Regions from separate parts of the Streptomyces sp. NPDC047085 genome, predicted to be linked through region 3. Evidence: riboswitches for the same ligand, from Rfam matches in the RefSeq annotation. Region 3 holds a riboswitch; each other region holds the start of a gene.
The links. A riboswitch is a leader RNA that binds a small molecule or an ion and turns the genes downstream of it on or off. The one in region 3 is predicted to bind S-adenosylmethionine.
Positions count from the first base shown of each region.

Region 1 (5,812 bases), on a different contig from region 3:
TTGTCACCAACGCCGGCCCAAAGCGCAGCGCTACGAGGTCATCCAGAGCCTCGAAGTCCCCCGCAGCGACAGCATCGAACGCCTGCGTGAATTGCTCGCGCAGGTCCCTCCAGGCGTCCTGCGGTTCCATGCCACGCAAAGGAGCCGCCAAGCGCCACTCGCCGGAGTTGTGGCGGTACATGATGTGCTTCGCGGCGCTGCCGCCTTTGATGCTGCCGAGGTTCGGAGTGAGGAATTCCAGCATCCGGCAGTACGTCGGTTCCGATCCGACGGGCGCAGGCTGCCCGAGCGCATAGCGCTCAAGCGGCAGCGTCCTCCAGCCCTCCAACGGGAACTGGGACAGCACTCGCTCGCGCTCGTCCTTGGCTGCCGACTCCATCTCAGCGACGGCCGCCTGATTGAACTGGTCCGTCGCCACGCGCACATCCGCCCCACCTGTCATGCCGCCATGATGCCGATGAGCGCGAGCCCGCCGCTGGGTCTTGGTCATTTCCTGTGCGGGGCGGCTCTGCCGGAGGCCACGAACACGTTGTACAACAGCCCGGTCAGCCGGGAGGAACTGGGCCTCGGACAGGTGAGGTCGGTGCAGAAGGTGAAGCCCGAGGCGCTGCCCGTGCTGCTGCCGGCCGAGGGCGGGGTTGTAGGACGACCAGGACGGGGGAGGAGACGCGTCCCACGGCTCGTGAGCCTTCGCTCGTCGAGTGCCCGACACCCCGCCAGCTATCGTGATCGGCATGCCGTCGTCGCACCTGCTGATCATCGGAGACAGGGCCGCCCTGAGCTGGGTGGTGACCGAGCAGCGGATGGCGTTCCCCGCAGGACGGGCGAAGGCGGCCCGGGCGCTGGAGGAAGGCGATGAGATCTTCCTCTACACCACACGGGGCTGCTTCCGGAACCCGACGCGGGACCTCGGACGGATCGTCGGCCGGGCCACGATCGCCAGTCCGGTGCGGGCCCTGGACGAGCCGGTCGTCTTCGGCGAGCGGACCTTCCCGGAGGGCTGCCGCCTGGAGGTGTCCGGCCTGGCCCGCTTCCGCGAGGGGCTGGTCCTGCGCGACCTGGTACCGCGCCTGTCGGTGTTCCCCGACCCGGCCACGTGGAGCGTCCGCATGCGGCGTGCGTCGCTGACGCTGCCCGCGGCTGATGCCGACCTGGTGCGTGCGGAGTTGGAACCGCTGCTGCGCCCCTACGACGAGGCGGCCGAGGGCTACCGCTGGAAGGAATCCGTGTCGGGCTAGCCCGAAGCACCGGAGACCGGCCTCCCCAGGTCGGTGGAACGTGGAGGGCCGGCCTGTCGCCTACTCCGGGGGCGTGGGGGTCTCCGGGGTGCGGTACATCGCCTGGGCGTCCAGCTCCAGCTGCACGGTCGGTCCGACGACCGCGATGCCACGGGCCAGCATGGAACGCCAGTTGAGGGTGAAGTCCTCCCGGTGCAGCTCCGCCTTCGCCAGCGCCGCGCAGCGCAGTTCCTGCTCGTAGCCGCCGTTCACCGTGCCGAGGTATGTCGTGTCCAGGCCCACGGAGCGGCTGGTGCCATGCATGGTGAGCGTGCCGTGAAGCGTCCACTTGGAGCCGCCCCGGTAGACGAACCGGGTGCTGGTGAAGTCGATGTACGGATAACGCTCGACGTCGAGGAAGTCCGCAGAACGCAGGTGGTTGTCGCGGGTCTTGTTGCCCGTGGTGATGCTGGACGCGTCGATGCGCACCGACACCTGGGAGTCGGCCATGTCTGGCGCGATACGGATGCCGCCGTTGAAACGGGTGAAGCGGCCGTGGACGTGGGCCATGCCCACGTGCTTGGCGATGAACCGGATCGCGGTGTGCGGCGGGTCGAACAGCCAGGTGCCGGGCGGCGGGAGTTCCAGCTGACGGGCGGGCGGCAGCGCGATGCGCATCGGGGAGACGACGACTCCGGCGGCTATGTCGACGCTCTCGCGGGCGGGTGTGAGCCCCTCCGTCGCGGCCATCACGCTGTAGGAGCCCGGCGGCAGCATGGCCATGAACAGGCCGTACGGATCGGTGCTGCCGCGGGCGACGACGCGGTGGCTGTCCAACGCGGTCACCGTGACCTCGGCACCCCCCAGGGGCTGCCCCATGGGGTCGACGACCTCGCAGCCGTATGCGCCCGCGCCGGCCGGCAGGGGTACTGAGAGGCCCAGCGCGGCAGTGCGGGAACGCCGACGCCGGAGCAGTCCGAAGGCCATGCTCTTCACCTTTCTTTCCCCGCATCACGACCGCGAGCCTCACGGACGTGTCCACGTCCACGTGCGGCCGGACCAACCGGAGACTGGTTGCAGGCGCGATGAAGTCAAATGTTCAACGATCATAGAGCAGGTGATGTGGAGCAGTTCCTCACTGATGTCGACGTGAGACAAGGTGTTCCAACGCCTCCGGCCGCCGTCAACGGCCGTATCCTCGGGCCGATATGGCGACTCCACGGCCCTGCGCTTTGCATCACTGCTGTGGCGAAACGGCACCTAGAATTCCGCGAGGTTTACGTAGGGCTCGCCGTTCTCTCACGCAGTCCACACATCCTTCGCACGGTGGGGCAGCTCAGAGCCGGGGCCGGAACCCGGGATGGGTCCGGGCCCGGCACAGTCCGGCCGCAGGTGTCCCATACGCCGCACACGCCACGTGCGTGCGACAGGCCCCTCACCGGCGTCAGTCGGCTCCGTCCAACTGCTGCGGCTCGTGAGCGGTGGAGGTGTCGATTTCCGCCCAGATGGTCTTGCCACCCGGCGGGTACGCTTCCGAGGCCCAGCGGTCGGCCAGGGCGGTAACGATGAGCAGGCCACGGCCTGTCTCGCTGTCGAGCCCGGTCTCGAAGTCCATGGCGGCTGACGGGATGCGGTCACCCCGAGCATCGGTGACCGCAATCCGCAGGAGTCCGGGCGTAGGGTCGAGGTGGAGCGCCAAGCGGAAGTCGCGGCCCTGAACCCGACCGTGCAGCGCCGCGTTGGCCGCCAGCTCCGCCACGATCTGCTCCGCCCGCTCGACCACGGAGGGTGAAACCTGCCAGGCCCGCAACTCCGCAGCGGTGAGCAACCGGGCGAGCCTTGCGCCGCGACGGGTCGAGGACAGTTGCTGCGCGAAAGTCCTGACGGCGGTGGATGCGTGGGGAGTGGTCGCGTTCATGAGAGCCACCGTGAGGGTCACGCGGGGGCACACGCCAGGGGAGAGGCCCGTACGCTGCGTGAGGGTACGGGCGCATCCCCTGGACGGTACGACGGTCAGCCGTCACTGAACCCGGTGCGGCAACGTCAAGGGGCTGTCAGTAATGCTCCAGGTCCAGAAGGACGTAGCAGCGGGACCAGTTGACGTTCCACTCGCCATCGACCTCATAACCGATCTCCCGTACCTGCTCGGTCGCCCGCTCCAGTACGCTCCGCAGCCCTTCCAGGGTTCCGGTGTCCTCGAACATGCCGCTGGGCTCCGACAAGGGTCCGCGGTACATCACATGCTGATCTCCCCAACGTGTCCCGACAACTTGGACGGTGTGCGTGTCACCGCCGTACTCGACCGACACGTAGTAGCTGACCTCGCCCGAGTCCCCATCCGCGTCATCGCCGGAGGGATCCGCATCCCGGGTTTCGTTCAGGGAAGCTGTGACATCACAGACGCACGAGGACCACCAGAGACGCCACGGCCCGGCCGTGTCCCATCTCTCCGTGTCGAGCTTCCTCTGGGCAACTTCGGTGAGAAGGGCGAGTCCCAGGAGCGAGCGCCTGTCGAAGTCCGGTGGGTGCTCGCCGCGCAGGTCGTAGGACGGGTCCTGTGCCATCCCTCCGGGGAAGGCATCCACGAGTTCCAAGAGGCAATTGCCGCCACCGCCCTCCGCCTCCTCAGGGTTGTCCACCTTGGCGTAGCGCTCTTTGTCCGCCTCGCAGCACCAGCAGAGACCGGGCATGCAGCAACACGCGTCGGTGTCCGTCTCGTCGGCCTGGGTGGCGTCTGCGGCATCCTCAAGCCCTGTGGAATCGGGGGCAGTTTCCTGACTCGGAGAAGGTTCGGGCCGGCCCGGATTGAGGTAGACGGCTTCCAGCCGTGCTTTTCCGATACGGCTGTTGCTCAGCCATTCAGGCACCTCGTCGCGGATGTCGACGGCCCGTGCCTGCGTTGGATGGTCCCCGTTGCGGTAGAAGGCGATATCGCAGGAGCTGTCGAGCCATTCGTCGAAGCGCTCGTCGGTCCCCAGCCGGCCGAGGCCGCTCGACTCGGCCGTGCGGAACAGCGCCCGCGCGGCAGCGGCGTCGATGAGCGGAAGGCCTTCGCGGCCAGGAGATGTCTCGGAGGGAACGTGCATGTCAGTAGCCTCCCGGAGTCGAAGGACCCCGGTAGCGCGCCGCACCCCGGTGATCTGCTGCTTCCCACGCATCTCGCGTGGCTTGGCCGTCACCCGGGGCACCTCGCCTCGGGCGGGATGCCGTCCAGCAAGCCGGGACTTGGCGCTGGAACACACGACCGACCGGGAAGCTAACACCCGTGTCGATCTCCCGCAACGTCTCTCACAACCCTTTACTCCGGAAGCGGAGTCATGACATCTTGCGGCTCGGCCCACCCAGCCGTCGCGCACGGCCGGGACAGCCGCCGGCCGGCCATCTCGCCCACCGCGAGAGTGCCCTTCCGGCCAGGACAACGCCCCATGAACCCGTGGGGACGAGTACCGATCTCCCTGCACGACGTGTAAGGGGGTCCTTCGTTTCACAGGAGGCCCTTGTGCACGCCACCGACGCAACCAGTACGCCTCGTAATTGGGATCTTTACCGGACAGCGATCGCCCACATTCAGTACCAGGGCCGGACGGTACGAGTCGAACCGCGTCCCTGGGGCACAGCTGAAGGCCCCTTTCCGGAATCAGCCGGCGTGGGCACCGTCCACGTGATCACGGCCTGGAATCCCCGTGGGCGTACCGCTTCCGCCGACGACAACGCCCGCGCCCAGGGCCAGTTGCTCGACGAGATCCGCAACCGTGCGCTCACCTGGTGGGTCGCCGAAGGAGGCGACGTGTCCGGCACCCACCGAGAGGAGAGCGTCGCCGTCGTAGGCCTCAGCGATGCCGCGGCGCTTGAACTGGGGCGCCGCTTCGGCCAGGACGCGATCTTCGCCTGGACTCCAGACGCCTGGCGCGTTCTGGCATGCGACAGTGCGGCCGTGGCTGCGAGCGGATGGGCCGCGTCCGCGAGCGGCCGGCTTTCATCGCTTCGCCCACGTGGCGACGCCGGGCGCGACCGCTCGGACGGTCCGTCGGGCCACCGCTTCGACGAGCGCTGAAGTAGGTAGGAGAACGACCGATGGGCATGTACCCCATGCGCACCCCGGACCATTGTCCCCACTGCGGCAGGATGCTCGCCGGTCCGCCTCCCCAGCGGGTCAGGGCCGACGGCTTCCCTGCGGAGGTGACCTATGAGACCGACCCCGTGTGTGGCGCGCGCTGGCACGTGTGGGACAGGACGTCCCCGCTGCGCCGCTTGGCCCGTCCATATGTGGAGGGCACGGGCTGACACAGCCAGACCTCCGTACGGTGAGTCAGCGTACGGACACGTTCGGTGGACAGTACGAATTCCACTTGGCCACGCTGGGGTTGCGATGGCGGGTTTGGCACGTGTGCACCTGGAGGTGGGCCTCGAATGACGACCGACAACGTCGACCCGGTGGCGGAAGGGGAGTGCGTACGGGAACCGGACCCGTCGGACAGTCTGCGGACGTTCGGGGCGGTCGTCCAGGCCCTGCGCGAGCATGCGGGGCTCAGCAGGGCGGAGTTCGCCGAGCTGGTCCAGTTCTCCAAACACACGGTGGAGTCAGTGGAGTTGGG
Region 1 covers NZ_JBEYUW010000002.1:473,498-479,309, reverse strand. The annotation lists gene ABZ865_RS07830 (AAA family ATPase) at 1-442, opposite strand, end outside; gene ABZ865_RS07825 (hypothetical protein) at 735-1,238, shown strand; gene ABZ865_RS07820 (YceI family protein) at 1,299-2,204, opposite strand; gene ABZ865_RS07815 (ATP-binding protein) at 2,662-3,135, opposite strand; gene ABZ865_RS07810 (hypothetical protein) at 3,272-4,303, opposite strand; SAM riboswitch class IV at 4,356-4,463, opposite strand; gene ABZ865_RS07805 (DUF3293 domain-containing protein) at 4,717-5,271, shown strand; gene ABZ865_RS07800 (helix-turn-helix transcriptional regulator) at 5,628-5,812, shown strand, end outside.
Region 1: linked by a shared signal. The riboswitch ahead of ABZ865_RS07810 (hypothetical protein) and the one ahead of thrC (threonine synthase) in region 3 are both predicted to bind S-adenosylmethionine.

Region 2 (5,812 bases), on a different contig from region 3:
TAGCCGTCGACCACCAGATGCGCCTGCGGCAGCGCGAGCAACTGGTCCAGGATCGCCGGGTCGTTCTCGGACAGGGCGCGGGCCGCGATGTCCTTCGGGGTCATACGTCCCGGTTCGACCGCGTCCACGGTCTCGGCCGGGCGCACGGAGACCGGCGGCAGCGCCAGCTCCCGGCGCAGCCCCTGGGTGGCGTCCAGCAGGGTGTCGAGCAGCAGCCGTACCCGCATGTCCTCCACGCTGCGGCCCTCGCGGGACGCGCGCCGAGTGGCCTCCAGCGCGGCCTCCGCCTCGCCCAGGCGGGCCTTGAGCCGCCGGGACTCGCTCTCGGCGGCGGACACCTGCGCCTGACCCTCGGCCCGCACGGCCTCGATCTCGCCCTGGGCCTTGCGCAGCGCGGCCTCCCCGCGCTTGACGTCGCTGAGCGCGGAACGCAGCTTGCGGTGAAGCGACTCCGCTTCCTTCTTGGCCGCGTCCAGCTCCCCGCGCAGCCGCTCGCTCTCGGTCCGGACCTGCTCGCGGGCCCCCGCCAGTTCCTCGCGCAGCCGCTCCAGTTCGGCCCGGCTCTCCTCGTCGGCCCGTTCGGCGTCCGCGCGCAGGGCCTCCTCGCCGGCCGCGGTCACCTGCTTCACCCAGCCCGTGGGGCGCAGTACGTAGGCCGCGGCCGCCACGTCGAGCGGGTCCGCGGCCGGGGGCGGGGAGCCGGAGTCCAGGGCACCGGAGAGTTCCGGGTGCGCCTCTCTGAACTTCTCCCCGACCCGCTGCCGGAACAGCGGATCGGTCTCCAGCGCGGCCGCCATCGCGTTCCCGGCGAACTTGGCCCGCCGGTTCGGGGCGAACCGGGCGTACTGCCTCAGCTGGGCGGGCAGTTCAGTCACTGTCAGCGCGCCGAAGGCGTCCGAGACGATCTGCACGACCCGCCGGCGCACGCCGTCGGGCAGCGGACGGTCAAGCACCTCAGCGGTGCCGTCGCCCGGCCCCCCGCCTGCGGTCTCCACCATCCGTCACACCCCACTACCTCTGCGGGGCCCGCTCCGCTCAGGAGCCGGCGCCCGGCCTGTCCACGAGTTCCACCTGATCCACCGCGTTGCACCAGCGGCAGCGGACCGACTCGATCGTCTCACTGACCACCTCGCGCTCCTCGACGGTCGGCTCACCGGCGAGGTCGAGGTGGACATACTCGACGACCTTGGACGCGCGGGTCACGTCGAACCGGGTGAGGTTGCCGCAGAGGGTGCAGCGCCACCGCGTCGTGGCGGTCGGCAGGGGAACCGTCATCGTGGCCGTTCGCTTCCTTCTCGGGTCTGCCGCGCCGCTCCCCGACGCGTGTGGCTCGTAACCCTACGGCCTGGCGGGTACTCATCGCCCGTCCGTCCACGGCGGCGAGGCGGTCTGTGCCACTGCGTCCGGTTACGTCATGCTCTGTGTTCATGATCAGCGACGCGACCACGACAGCCGGCCGGACCTTCAGGGGGGTCCGGGGCAGCTCGGCACCGATGACGTACACCCTCATCGCCCTGTGCTGTCTGATCTTCGTCCTGGGTCCGGCGTCCGGGCTCACTCCGGCGTACGGCTCCGGGAAGGCGCTGACCCTCGCGCAGCGGGCGTACTTCCGGCACTGGGGCGTGATCCCGGCGGACCTGTTCGGCGCGCCCGTCCGCGAGGCCCTCTCCCCGGTGACGGCCCTGTTCGTGCACGGCAGCTGGGTGCATCTGCTCGGCAACATGCTCTTCCTCTTCGTCTTCGGGGTGATGACCGAGGAACGGATGGGCCGGGTGGAGTTCACCCTCTTCTACGTCGGCTGCGGCTACCTGGCCCTGCTGGGGTACGCGGCCGCCAACACCGGCTCCGGGCAGTCACTGGTCGGCGCGTCCGGGGCGATCTCGGCGGTCCTCGGAGCCTTCCTGTTCCTGTTCCCGCGCGCCCGTGTGACCAGTCTCCTCCCCTTCCTGTTCTTCCTGCCGCTGCGCTTCCCGGCCTGGATCGTGCTGCCGTTCTGGGCCGCCCTCCAGTGGCTCGCCGCGAGCCGCGCGCCGGAGGGGCCCGGAGTGGCCTACCTGGCGCACGTGGTCGGTTTCTGCCTGGGCTTCGGCTACGCCTGGGTGCGGTACGGCAGGAAGGCTAGAGTGAGGGCCGCCCCAGCTCCGGCACTCAAGGGAGAGAAGCAGCCGTGATCACCGCGATCGTTCTGATCAAGACCAGCGTGGACCGGATCCCCGAGATCGCGGAGCAGATCGCTTCGCTGGACTCCGTGAGCGAGGTCTTCTCGGTCACCGGTACGTACGACCTGATCGCGATGGTGCGGGTGCGGCAGCACGAGGATCTGGCGGAGGTCATTCCGGGGCGGATCAGCAAGATTCCGGGGGTGGAGGCGACGGACACGCACGTGGCGTTCCGGACGTACTCGCAGCACGACCTGGAGGCGGCGTTCTCGATCGGTCTGGACAACTGATCGGGAACGCCGCCTGATCGTCCTCACTCAGGCCGGTTTCACCTTCACTCAGGCCGGCTTTCACACCGCCGGGACGCAGCGGCCGTCCTCGGTGCGGTACTGCCACTTGGCGCCGTCGCTGACCAGTTCCTTCACCGCGTTCACGAACCGCTCCACGTGCTCGTCCGGGGTTCCCGCGCCGAAGCTCACGCGGATGGCGTTGAGGGACTTCTCGCCCGGCGCGGCCTCGGGGGCGCCACATTCGCCCTGGGTCTGGGGGTCGCTGCCGAGGAGGGTGCGCACCAGGGGGTGGGCGCAGAACAGGCCGTCGCGGACGCCGATGCCGTACTCGGCGGAGAGGGCGGCGGCGAAGTGGGAGCTGTTCCAGCCCTCGACGACGAAGGAGAGGACGCCGACGCGCGGGGCGTCGTCGCCGAAGAGAGAGAGGACGCGCACCTGCGGGACCTCGGCCAGGCCCGCCCGGACCGTGTCGATCAGGTACCGCTCGCGGGCGACGAGCGCGTCGAAGCCGGCCTCGGTGAGGGCCTTGCAGGCGGAGGCGATGGAGTAGGCGCCGATGACGTTCGGGGAGCCGGCCTCGTGGCGGGCGGCGCTCTCGTGCCACTCCACGTCCACGCCGCCGTCCTGGCGACGGGATACCGCGCGGCTCGCGCCGCCGCCCGCGAGGTACGGCTCGGCGGCCCGGAGCCAGTCCGCTCGGCCGGCCAGCACGCCTGAGCCGAAGGGCGCGTACAGCTTGTGGCCGGAGAAGGCGACCCAGTCGACGTCCAGGTCCGTGACCGACACGGGGTGGTGCGGGGCCAGCTGGGCGGCGTCCAGGACGATCCGGGCGCCGTGCGCGTGCGCGGCGGCGGCCAGCTCGCGCACCGGCCACAGCTCGCCGGTGACGTTGGAGGCGCCGGTGACGCAGACCAGGGCCGGGCCGTACGGGTCGCGGTCGGCGAGGGCGCGCTCCAGGGTCTCGACGGCCTGGCGCGGGGTGCGCGGGGCGTTGAGGTAGGTGACGCGGGCGTTCTGCCAGGGCAGCAGCGAGGCGTGGTGCTCGGTCTCGAAGACGAAGACCTGGCAGTCGGCGGGGAGCGCGCGGGCCAGCAGGTTCAGGGAGTCGGTGGTCGAGCGGGTGAAGATCACCTGGTCGGTCGCGCGGCAGTCGAGGAACTCGGCGACGGTCCTGCGGGCGTTCTCGAACAGGTCGGTGGAGAGCTGGGAGAGGTACCCGGCGCCACGGTGGACGCTGCCGTAGTACGGGGCGTAGGCGGCGACGTCGTCCCAGACGCGCTGGAGGGCGGGGGCGCTGGCGGCGTAGTCGAGCGCGGCGTAGGTGACCTCGCCGCCGGTGACGAGCGGGACGGTGACGTCCCGGCCGAGAACGGGCAGCGGGGCACAGACGGACTGGTCGGCGGCAGCGGTGACGACGGACATGGCGAACTCCCGTGAGAGGCAAGGCGGAACCGGCGTGCGAGCGGACGCGGCTCGGGCACGCGGGAAGGTGAAAAAGGGGGATGCGGAGGCGGGGCTCTGCGGCCCTATCGCATTCGCTTGCTCACGGAAGGCTCCTCGACGACCAGGACCCCTGGCTGCTCGAGGGGTCCGCGCTTGCCGTAGACCTCACTGCCTACGGCCTGGTCTTCACCCGGGGCACCCCGCCACGGACGGAGGGTTGCCGGACAGTCGGCCGGGGCCTCATGACTGTCACTCATGACCTGGACAGGAACGTAACGGAAGTGATCGCGGTCCCGCAACTCCTGTCCGGATCGCGGGACCGCACCTCGGCTTCGTCAGCTGTTGGTGGCCGCCACCCAGCGCTCCAGCGTGCTCCTGGCCGCGCCCGAGTCGATCGACTCCGCCGCCCTGGCCATGCCCTCGCGCAGCTGCTCGGGGAGCGCCGCGTCCGTCGGGTGCAGGGCGACCAGGGCCGCCGCCGAGTTCAACAGGACGGCGTCGCGGACCGCGCCCTTCTCGCCGTCCAGCACGCGCAGCGCCACCTGCGCGTTGTAGGCGGCGTCGGCGCCGCGCAGGGCATCGATGGGGACGAGGTCGATGCCGACGTCGCGCGGGTCGAAGACCTCCTCCGTGACCTTGCCGTCCCGGACCACCCACACCCGGGAAGTGGAGGTGGTCGTCAGCTCGTCCAGGCCGTCGTCGCCCCGGAAGACCAGGGAGGAGTTGCCGCGCTCGGCGAGCACGCCGGCCACGATCGGCGCCATGCGCGGGTCGGCCACGCCGACCGCCTGGGCGCGCACCTTGGCCGGGTTGGTGAGCGGGCCGAGGACGTTGAAGGTCGTCCGGATGCCCAACTGGCCGCGGGCGGCGGCGACATGACGCAGCGACGGGTGGAACTTCACCGCGAAGCACATGGTGATGCCGGCCTCTTCGGCGACCTCGGCGACCCGCTGCGGGCTCAGGTTCAGATTGACCCCGAGCTTCTCCAGGACGTCGGAGGAGCCGGAGGCGGAGGACGCGGCGCGGTTGCCGTGCTTGACGACCTTCACCCCGGTGCCGGCGACGACGATCGAGGACATCGTGGAGATGTTGACCGTCTTGGCGCCGTCGCCGCCGGTGCCGACGATGTCGACCGCGGGCCCCGGCACCTCGATCACGTTGGCGTGCTCGTACATGGTCCGTACGAGCCCGATGATCTCCTCCACCGTCTCGCCCTTGGCCCGCAGCGCCACCATGAACCCGGCGATCTGGGCGTCGGTCGCCTCGCCGCGCATGATCCGGTCCATCGCCCACGCGGTGTCGTCGGCGGACAGGTCGCGGCCGTCCAGCAGCCCGTTCAGCAGGGCGGGCCAGGAACGGCCCGCCGCGGTGTCGCCTCCAGCGGGGGTCACAGCGCTCATCAGCCGCTCCTAGTGAGTACCAGCACAGGGTCGTACGAAGTCGTACTCCCCACCTTATCCAGCCCGGGACACGGCGAAGGGCCCCGTCCAGAACTGGACGGGGCCCTTCGACCGTGGCGTGGCGACGCGGGGATCAGTGGTGGCCGTGGCCGCTCGTGATCTCCTTGTACTCCTCGACAGTCGGCTTCGGGATCTGGTTGTCCTCGCCGTAGTAGGCGTTGGAGAGCTTGGCACGCAGCTTCTCCGTGGCCTTCACCTTGCGCTCGACACCGTTCTCGTCGACCGTCGGGCCGATCTTGGCCGGCTCGTACTGGTGGTGAGCCGTGAGGGTGTGCAGCTGCTCCTGGCTGAGCGCCTCGTGCACCTCGATGAACTCACCGTGCGGCAGGCGCTTGATGATGCCGGTCTCGCGACCGTGCAGCACCTTCTCCTTGTCGCGGCGCTGCAGGCCGAGGCAGATGCGCTTGGTGATGATGAACGCGATCACCGGGCCGGCGAAGAAGCCGATGCGGACGAACCA
Region 2 covers NZ_JBEYUW010000001.1:881,898-887,709, reverse strand. The annotation lists gene ABZ865_RS03785 (NYN domain-containing protein) at 1-998, opposite strand, end outside; gene ABZ865_RS03780 (hypothetical protein) at 1,036-1,275, opposite strand; gene ABZ865_RS03775 (rhomboid family intramembrane serine protease) at 1,428-2,171, shown strand; gene ABZ865_RS03770 (Lrp/AsnC ligand binding domain-containing protein) at 2,168-2,449, shown strand; gene ABZ865_RS03765 (aminotransferase class V-fold PLP-dependent enzyme) at 2,510-3,871, opposite strand; SAM riboswitch class IV at 4,037-4,153, opposite strand; gene trpD (anthranilate phosphoribosyltransferase) at 4,228-5,292, opposite strand; gene ABZ865_RS03755 (cytochrome bc complex cytochrome b subunit) at 5,426-5,812, opposite strand, start outside.
Region 2: linked by a shared signal. The riboswitch ahead of ABZ865_RS03765 (aminotransferase class V-fold PLP-dependent enzyme) and the one ahead of thrC (threonine synthase) in region 3 are both predicted to bind S-adenosylmethionine.

Region 3 (5,812 bases):
AGGGTCGCGTTCTCCAGCTTGAGGCCGACCTCCTCGGAGATGACCTCGCCGCCCGTGAGGATGGCGATGTCGCCGAGCATGGCCTTGCGGCGGTCGCCGAAGCCCGGGGCCTTGACGGCGACGGACTTGAAGGTGCCGCGGATCTTGTTGACGACCAGGGTCGACAGGGCCTCGCCCTCGACGTCCTCGGCGATGATCAGCAGCGGCTTGCCCGACTGCATGACCTTCTCGAGCAGCGGGAGCAGGTCCTTGACGGAGCCGATCTTGGAGTTGGCGATGAGGATGTACGGGTCCTCGAGCGACGCCTCCATGCGCTCCATGTCGGTCGCGAAGTAGGCGGAGATGTAGCCCTTGTCGAAGCGCATGCCCTCGGTGAGCTCGAGCTCCAGGCCGAAGGTGTTGCTCTCCTCGACGGTGATGACGCCTTCCTTGCCGACCTTGTCCATGGCCTCGGCGATCAGCTCGCCGATCTGGGTGTCGGCGGCGGAGATGGACGCGGTGGAGGCGATCTGCTCCTTGGTCTCGACGTCCTTCGCCTGCTCCAGCAGGGCGGCGGAGACGGCCTCGACGGCCTTCTCGATACCGCGCTTCAGGGCCATCGGGTTGGCGCCGGCGGCGACGTTGCGCAGGCCTTCCTTGACCAGGGCCTGGGCGAGGACGGTCGCGGTGGTCGTACCGTCACCGGCGACGTCGTCCGTCTTCTTGGCGACTTCCTTGACCAGCTCGGCGCCGATCTTCTCGTACGGGTCCTCGAGCTCGATCTCCTTGGCGATGGAGACACCATCGTTGGTGATCGTGGGGGCGCCCCACTTCTTCTCGAGGACGACGTTGCGACCCTTGGGGCCGAGCGTCACCTTGACGGCGTCCGCGAGCTGGTTCATGCCGCGCTCGAGGCCGCGCCGCGCCTCCTCGTCGAACGCGATGATCTTGGCCATGTGAAGTGGTCCCTCCAGGACTGGGGGTGATTCCTTCGGACCGCGCCCGCGCCCGCGACGGACGGCTCGCCGACCTGTGGTTCCTTGCCCCACCTGGCCTGCGGGCCTCACCGACCCGGTCCATCTTTGTCACTCTCACCTTCAGAGTGCTAACGCCAATGATTAGCACTCGGCATGGTCGAGTGCAAGCGGCTCACGGGATGCGGGCAGGGCGTCGGCCGCGCGCGAACAGGGAGCGCCGGGCATGCCGAAGGGTCCGTACCCAGAGGTACGGACCCTTCGAAGATGAAACAGAAGAACGTCGCTGTCAGTCGACGCGTGCTTCAGCTGGTCGCCAGCCGGACCATGTCCGCCTGCGGGCCCTTCTGGCCCTGCGAGATCTCGAAGTCGACCCGCTGCCCCTCTTCCAGGGTGCGGTAACCGTCCATCTGGATCGCGCTGTAGTGGACGAAAACATCCGCACCACCGTCGACCGCGATGAAGCCGTACCCCTTCTCCGCGTTGAACCACTTGACGGTGCCCTGAGCCATGCCTAACTCCCCTATTACTGGCCCTTGCACAGATCCACACTTCGCGGATCCGGGTCAGACCTCACCCCCCAAATCGGTCGGGGGCGTGCGCCGGAACGCGTCGACCGCGGCTGAATGTATCTGTCCAACTGCCGTCTGCAACAGGTCAATCGGACGAGAATTCTGGACGCGACTGGTCCGGAATGTGGCGAGAATTCGCCAGAAGGCGGGGCAAGTCGGGCCCCGTAAAAACCACAAATGCCGCATACAACCCGGGCATTTTGGCTACTTCTTGTCGGGCACGCGGCATCGTTTCAGGGCCCCCGACCTGTGCGGCGGGGAGCGCGTTCCCCAACTGTACCGCGCTCAATCACGCAGAATGGCCCCCTCCGTTTCTCTCACGGAGGAGGCCATTCGATGAACGCTCGGTAACCGTGGTTACCTTGGGTAATACTCAGCCGCCGGCGACGGCCGGAATGATCGATACGCCGGCACCGTCCGGCGTGGCCGTCTCCAGGCCCTGCTCGAAGCGGACGTCGTCGTCGTTCACGTACACGTTGACGAAGCGGCGCAGCTTGCCCTGGTCGTCCAGGACGCGGGCGGCGATTCCGGTGTGGTTCTTCTCCAGGTCCTCGATGACCTCGGCGAGCGTCGCGCCCTCGGCGGCGACCTCGGCCTGGCCGCCGGTGTAGGTGCGCAGGATGGTGGGGATGCGAACGGTCACGCTCATACGAGGCCAGCCTCTCGGAAGGAGTCCAGGGTCGGACGGATGGTGGCGGTCAGGCCGGTGCCGGCCACCGCGTCGAGGGTCTTGAGGCCGTCACCCGTGTTGAGGACGACCGTGGTGAGCGACGGGTCCAGGACGCCGTTCTCGATCAGCTTCTTCGTGACGCCGACCGTCACACCGCCCGCCGTCTCGGCGAAGATACCCTCGGTGCGGGCCAGCAGCTTGATGGCGTCGACCACCTGCTCGTCCGTCACGTCCTCCACGGCACCGCCCGTGCGGCGCGCGATGTCCAGGACGTACGGCCCGTCGGCCGGGTTGCCGATGGCGAGGGACTTGGCGATGGTGTTCGGCTTCTGGGGGCGGACCACGTCGTGGCCGGCCTTGAAGGCCGTCGACACCGGCGAGCAGCCCTCGGCCTGGGCGCCGAAGATCTTGTATGGCTTGTCCTCGACGAGCCCGAGCTTGATCAGCTCCTGGAGCCCCTTGTCGATCTTCGTGAGCTGCGAGCCGGACGCGATCGGGACGACCAGCTGATCCGGGAGCCGCCAGCCGAGCTGCTCGCAGATCTCGTACGCCAGGGTCTTCGAACCCTCCGCGTAGTACGGCCGCAGGTTGACGTTGACGAAGCCCCAGCCCTCGCCGGCCGGGTCGCCGATCAGCTCGGAGCAGAAGCGGTTCACGTCGTCGTAGTTGCCCTCGATGCCGACCAGTTCACCGCCGTAGACCGCCGCCATGACGACCTTGCCCTGCTCCAGGTCGTGCGGGATGAACACGCAGGAGCGGAAGCCGGCCCGGGCCGCGGCGGCGCCGACCGCGCCCGCGAGGTTGCCGGTGGAGGAGCAGGAGAGCGTCGTGAAGCCGAAGGCGCGCGCGGCCTCCAGGGCCTGGGCGACGACGCGGTCCTTGAAGGAGTGCGTCGGGTTGCCGGAGTCGTCCTTCACGTACAGCCCGCCGGTGACGCCCAGCTCGCGGGCCAGGTTGTCGGCCTTGACGAGCTTGGTCCAGCCGGGGTTGATGTTGGGCTTGTCGGCCACGTCGGCCGGGACCGGCAGCAGGGGCGCGTAACGCCAGATGTTCGCGGGGCCCGCCTCGATGCGCCCCCGCAGTTCCTCGGGCTCGTAGGCCGAGAAGTCGTACGCGATCTCCAGCGGGCCGAAACACTCCTCGCAGGCGAACACCGGTCCGAGCGGCACCCGGTGACCGCACTCGCGACAGCTCAGCGCCGCGGCCGGGCCGAGGTCTACGGTGGGATTGCTGGTGCTTGCAACTGTCTGCACAGCCATGGAGGCGAGGCCCTTTCTCCTCATCTTCCTCACGACGCATCTCGCCGTGAGACGGATTTGGCACCTTCCCTAGCCGGGAGCCTCGCGGGTGAACGAGTACCGACTGGAGGGTTGCCGGGGCTTCATCGGGCCGTGTCCCTCTGCCCCTCTGGATGAGCGGTATGCGGTTGTGTGAACGCCGTTGACCCCCGACATGCGATGGTCATCGGCGTTGTTCAAGACTGTAACCGAAGGCCACGACAGTTGAGAGAGTCGTCCGAACCGCGAGATGGATCACCCGGTTCCCCGGAACGCCCGGTGTGATCACGAACAGTGAGGAGCCGCAGACCGTGCTGGAAGAAGTCGAGCGCTGGCTGGCCACCCGCTCCTGGTCCGTGGCCGACCGACCGCTGCACCGCGTGCTGGCCGCCAAACAGCGCACCGGCCAGTCCGTCTCCGTCGTCCTGCCCGCGCTCAACGAGGAGGAGACCGTCGGCGACATCGTCGCCGCCATCCGCCACGACCTCGTGCTCCAGGCCCCGCTCGTCGACGAGATCGTCGTCGTCGACTCCGGCTCCACCGACCGCACCTCCGAGGTCGCGGCCGCCGCGGGCGCGCGGGTCGTCCATCGCGACGACATCCTCCCGCGCATCCCGGCCGTCCCCGGCAAGGGTGAGGTGCTGTGGCGCTCCCTGCTGGTCACCGGCGGCGACATCGTCTGCTTCGTCGACGCCGACCTGAAGGAGTTCTCCTCGGACTTCGTCCTCGGCATCGTGGGCCCCCTGCTCACCGATCCGGACGTCGACCTGGTCAAGGCGATGTACGACCGCCCGCTCGCCGGGGCGGCCGGGCAGGGCGGCCGGGTCACCGAGCTGATGGCCCGTCCGCTGCTGAACATGCACTGGCCCCAGCTGGCCGGCTTCGTGCAGCCCCTGGGCGGGGAGTACGCGGCCCGCCGCTCGCTGCTGGAGCAGCTGCCGTTCCCGGTCGGGTACGGCGTCGAGCTGGGCATGCTGGTGGACGCCCTGCACCTGGTGGGCCTGGACGCGCTGGCCCAGGTGGACGTGGGCGTGCGCAGGCACCGGCACCAGGACGGGCAGGCGCTGGGCCGGATGGCCGCCGCGATCTACCGCACCGCCCAGCTGCGGCTCGCCCGCGGACACCTCGTCCGGCCCGCCCTCACCCAGTTCGAGCGGGGCGAGGACGGGTTCGAGCCGCGCACCTACTCGGTGGACACCGAGGAACGGCCGCCGATGGCGGAGATCGCGGAGTACGCGGCGCGCCGGGTGGCGTGAGGGCTCCGGGCACCGAGGGCGCCCGGGGCGTGTGAACGGCGGACAACGGCTGTATACAGCCCCCTTTCGGGGCGGACCGTACGTTTGAGCGTTTCCGGGCCGGGCTAGGTTCTGGACCATGGCTTCCTCCCGTGGTGCTGAGGTGCTGGTCGCGTCGAATCGCGGCCCGGTTTCGTACGAGGTGCGCGAGGACGGCTCGCTGCACGCCCGGCGGGGCGGCGGCGGGCTGGTCTCGGGTCTGTCGGCGATCGGGCCGGAGACCGACGCGGTGTGGGTGTGCGCCGCGCTGGGCGACGGCGACCGCGAGGCCGTACGGCGCGCGGGGGGCGGACTGCTGCCGGCCGAGGACAGCGGCGGGCAGCGGGTACGGATGCTCGGCATCGACCCGGCCGTGTTCGCCGACGCCTACAACGGCATCGCCAACTCGGTGCTCTGGTTCGTCCACCACATGCTGTACCAGACCCCGCTGGAGCCGCTCTTCGACGCGGAGTTCCGCCGGCAGTGGGAGTCGTACCGCTCCTACAACCGCGCCTTCGCCGAGGCGCTGGCCGAGGAGGCGGGCGAGGGCGCGGCGGTCCTGATCCAGGACTACCACCTGGCCCTCGCCCCCCGGATGCTCCGCCAGCTCCGCCCCGACCTGCGCATCGGCCACTTCTCGCACACCCCGTGGGCGCCGCCGGACTACTTCCGTCTCCTGCCCGACGACATCGCGGCCGAGCTGCTCACCGGCATCCTCGGCGCGGACCGGGCGGCGTTCCTGACCCATCGGTGGGCGGACGCGTTCACCGACTGCTGCCACGCCGTGCTGGGCCCCGGCATCCCGTCCGGGACCCGGATCGGGGTGCACGGGCTCGGGGCGGACGCGGACTTCCTGCGCGAACGGGCGCACCGGACGGACGTGTCCGAACGGATGGCGGTGCTGCGGGAGGAGATCGGCGAGGGCCGCCGGACGATCGTCCGGGTGGACCGGACGGAGCTGTCGAAGAACATCGTGCGGGGGCTGCTGGCGTACCGGCAGCTGCTGACCGATCATCCCGAGTGGCGGGAGCGGGTCGTCCATCTGGCCTTCGCGTATCCGTCCCGG
Region 3 covers NZ_JBEYUW010000005.1:69,951-75,762, reverse strand. The annotation lists gene groL (chaperonin GroEL) at 1-935, opposite strand, end outside; gene ABZ865_RS19015 (cold-shock protein) at 1,259-1,465, opposite strand; gene ABZ865_RS19010 (MoaD/ThiS family protein) at 1,899-2,174, opposite strand; gene thrC (threonine synthase) at 2,171-3,454, opposite strand; SAM riboswitch class I at 3,472-3,613, opposite strand; gene ABZ865_RS19000 (glucosyl-3-phosphoglycerate synthase) at 3,784-4,728, shown strand; gene ABZ865_RS18995 (trehalose-6-phosphate synthase) at 4,847-5,812, shown strand, end outside.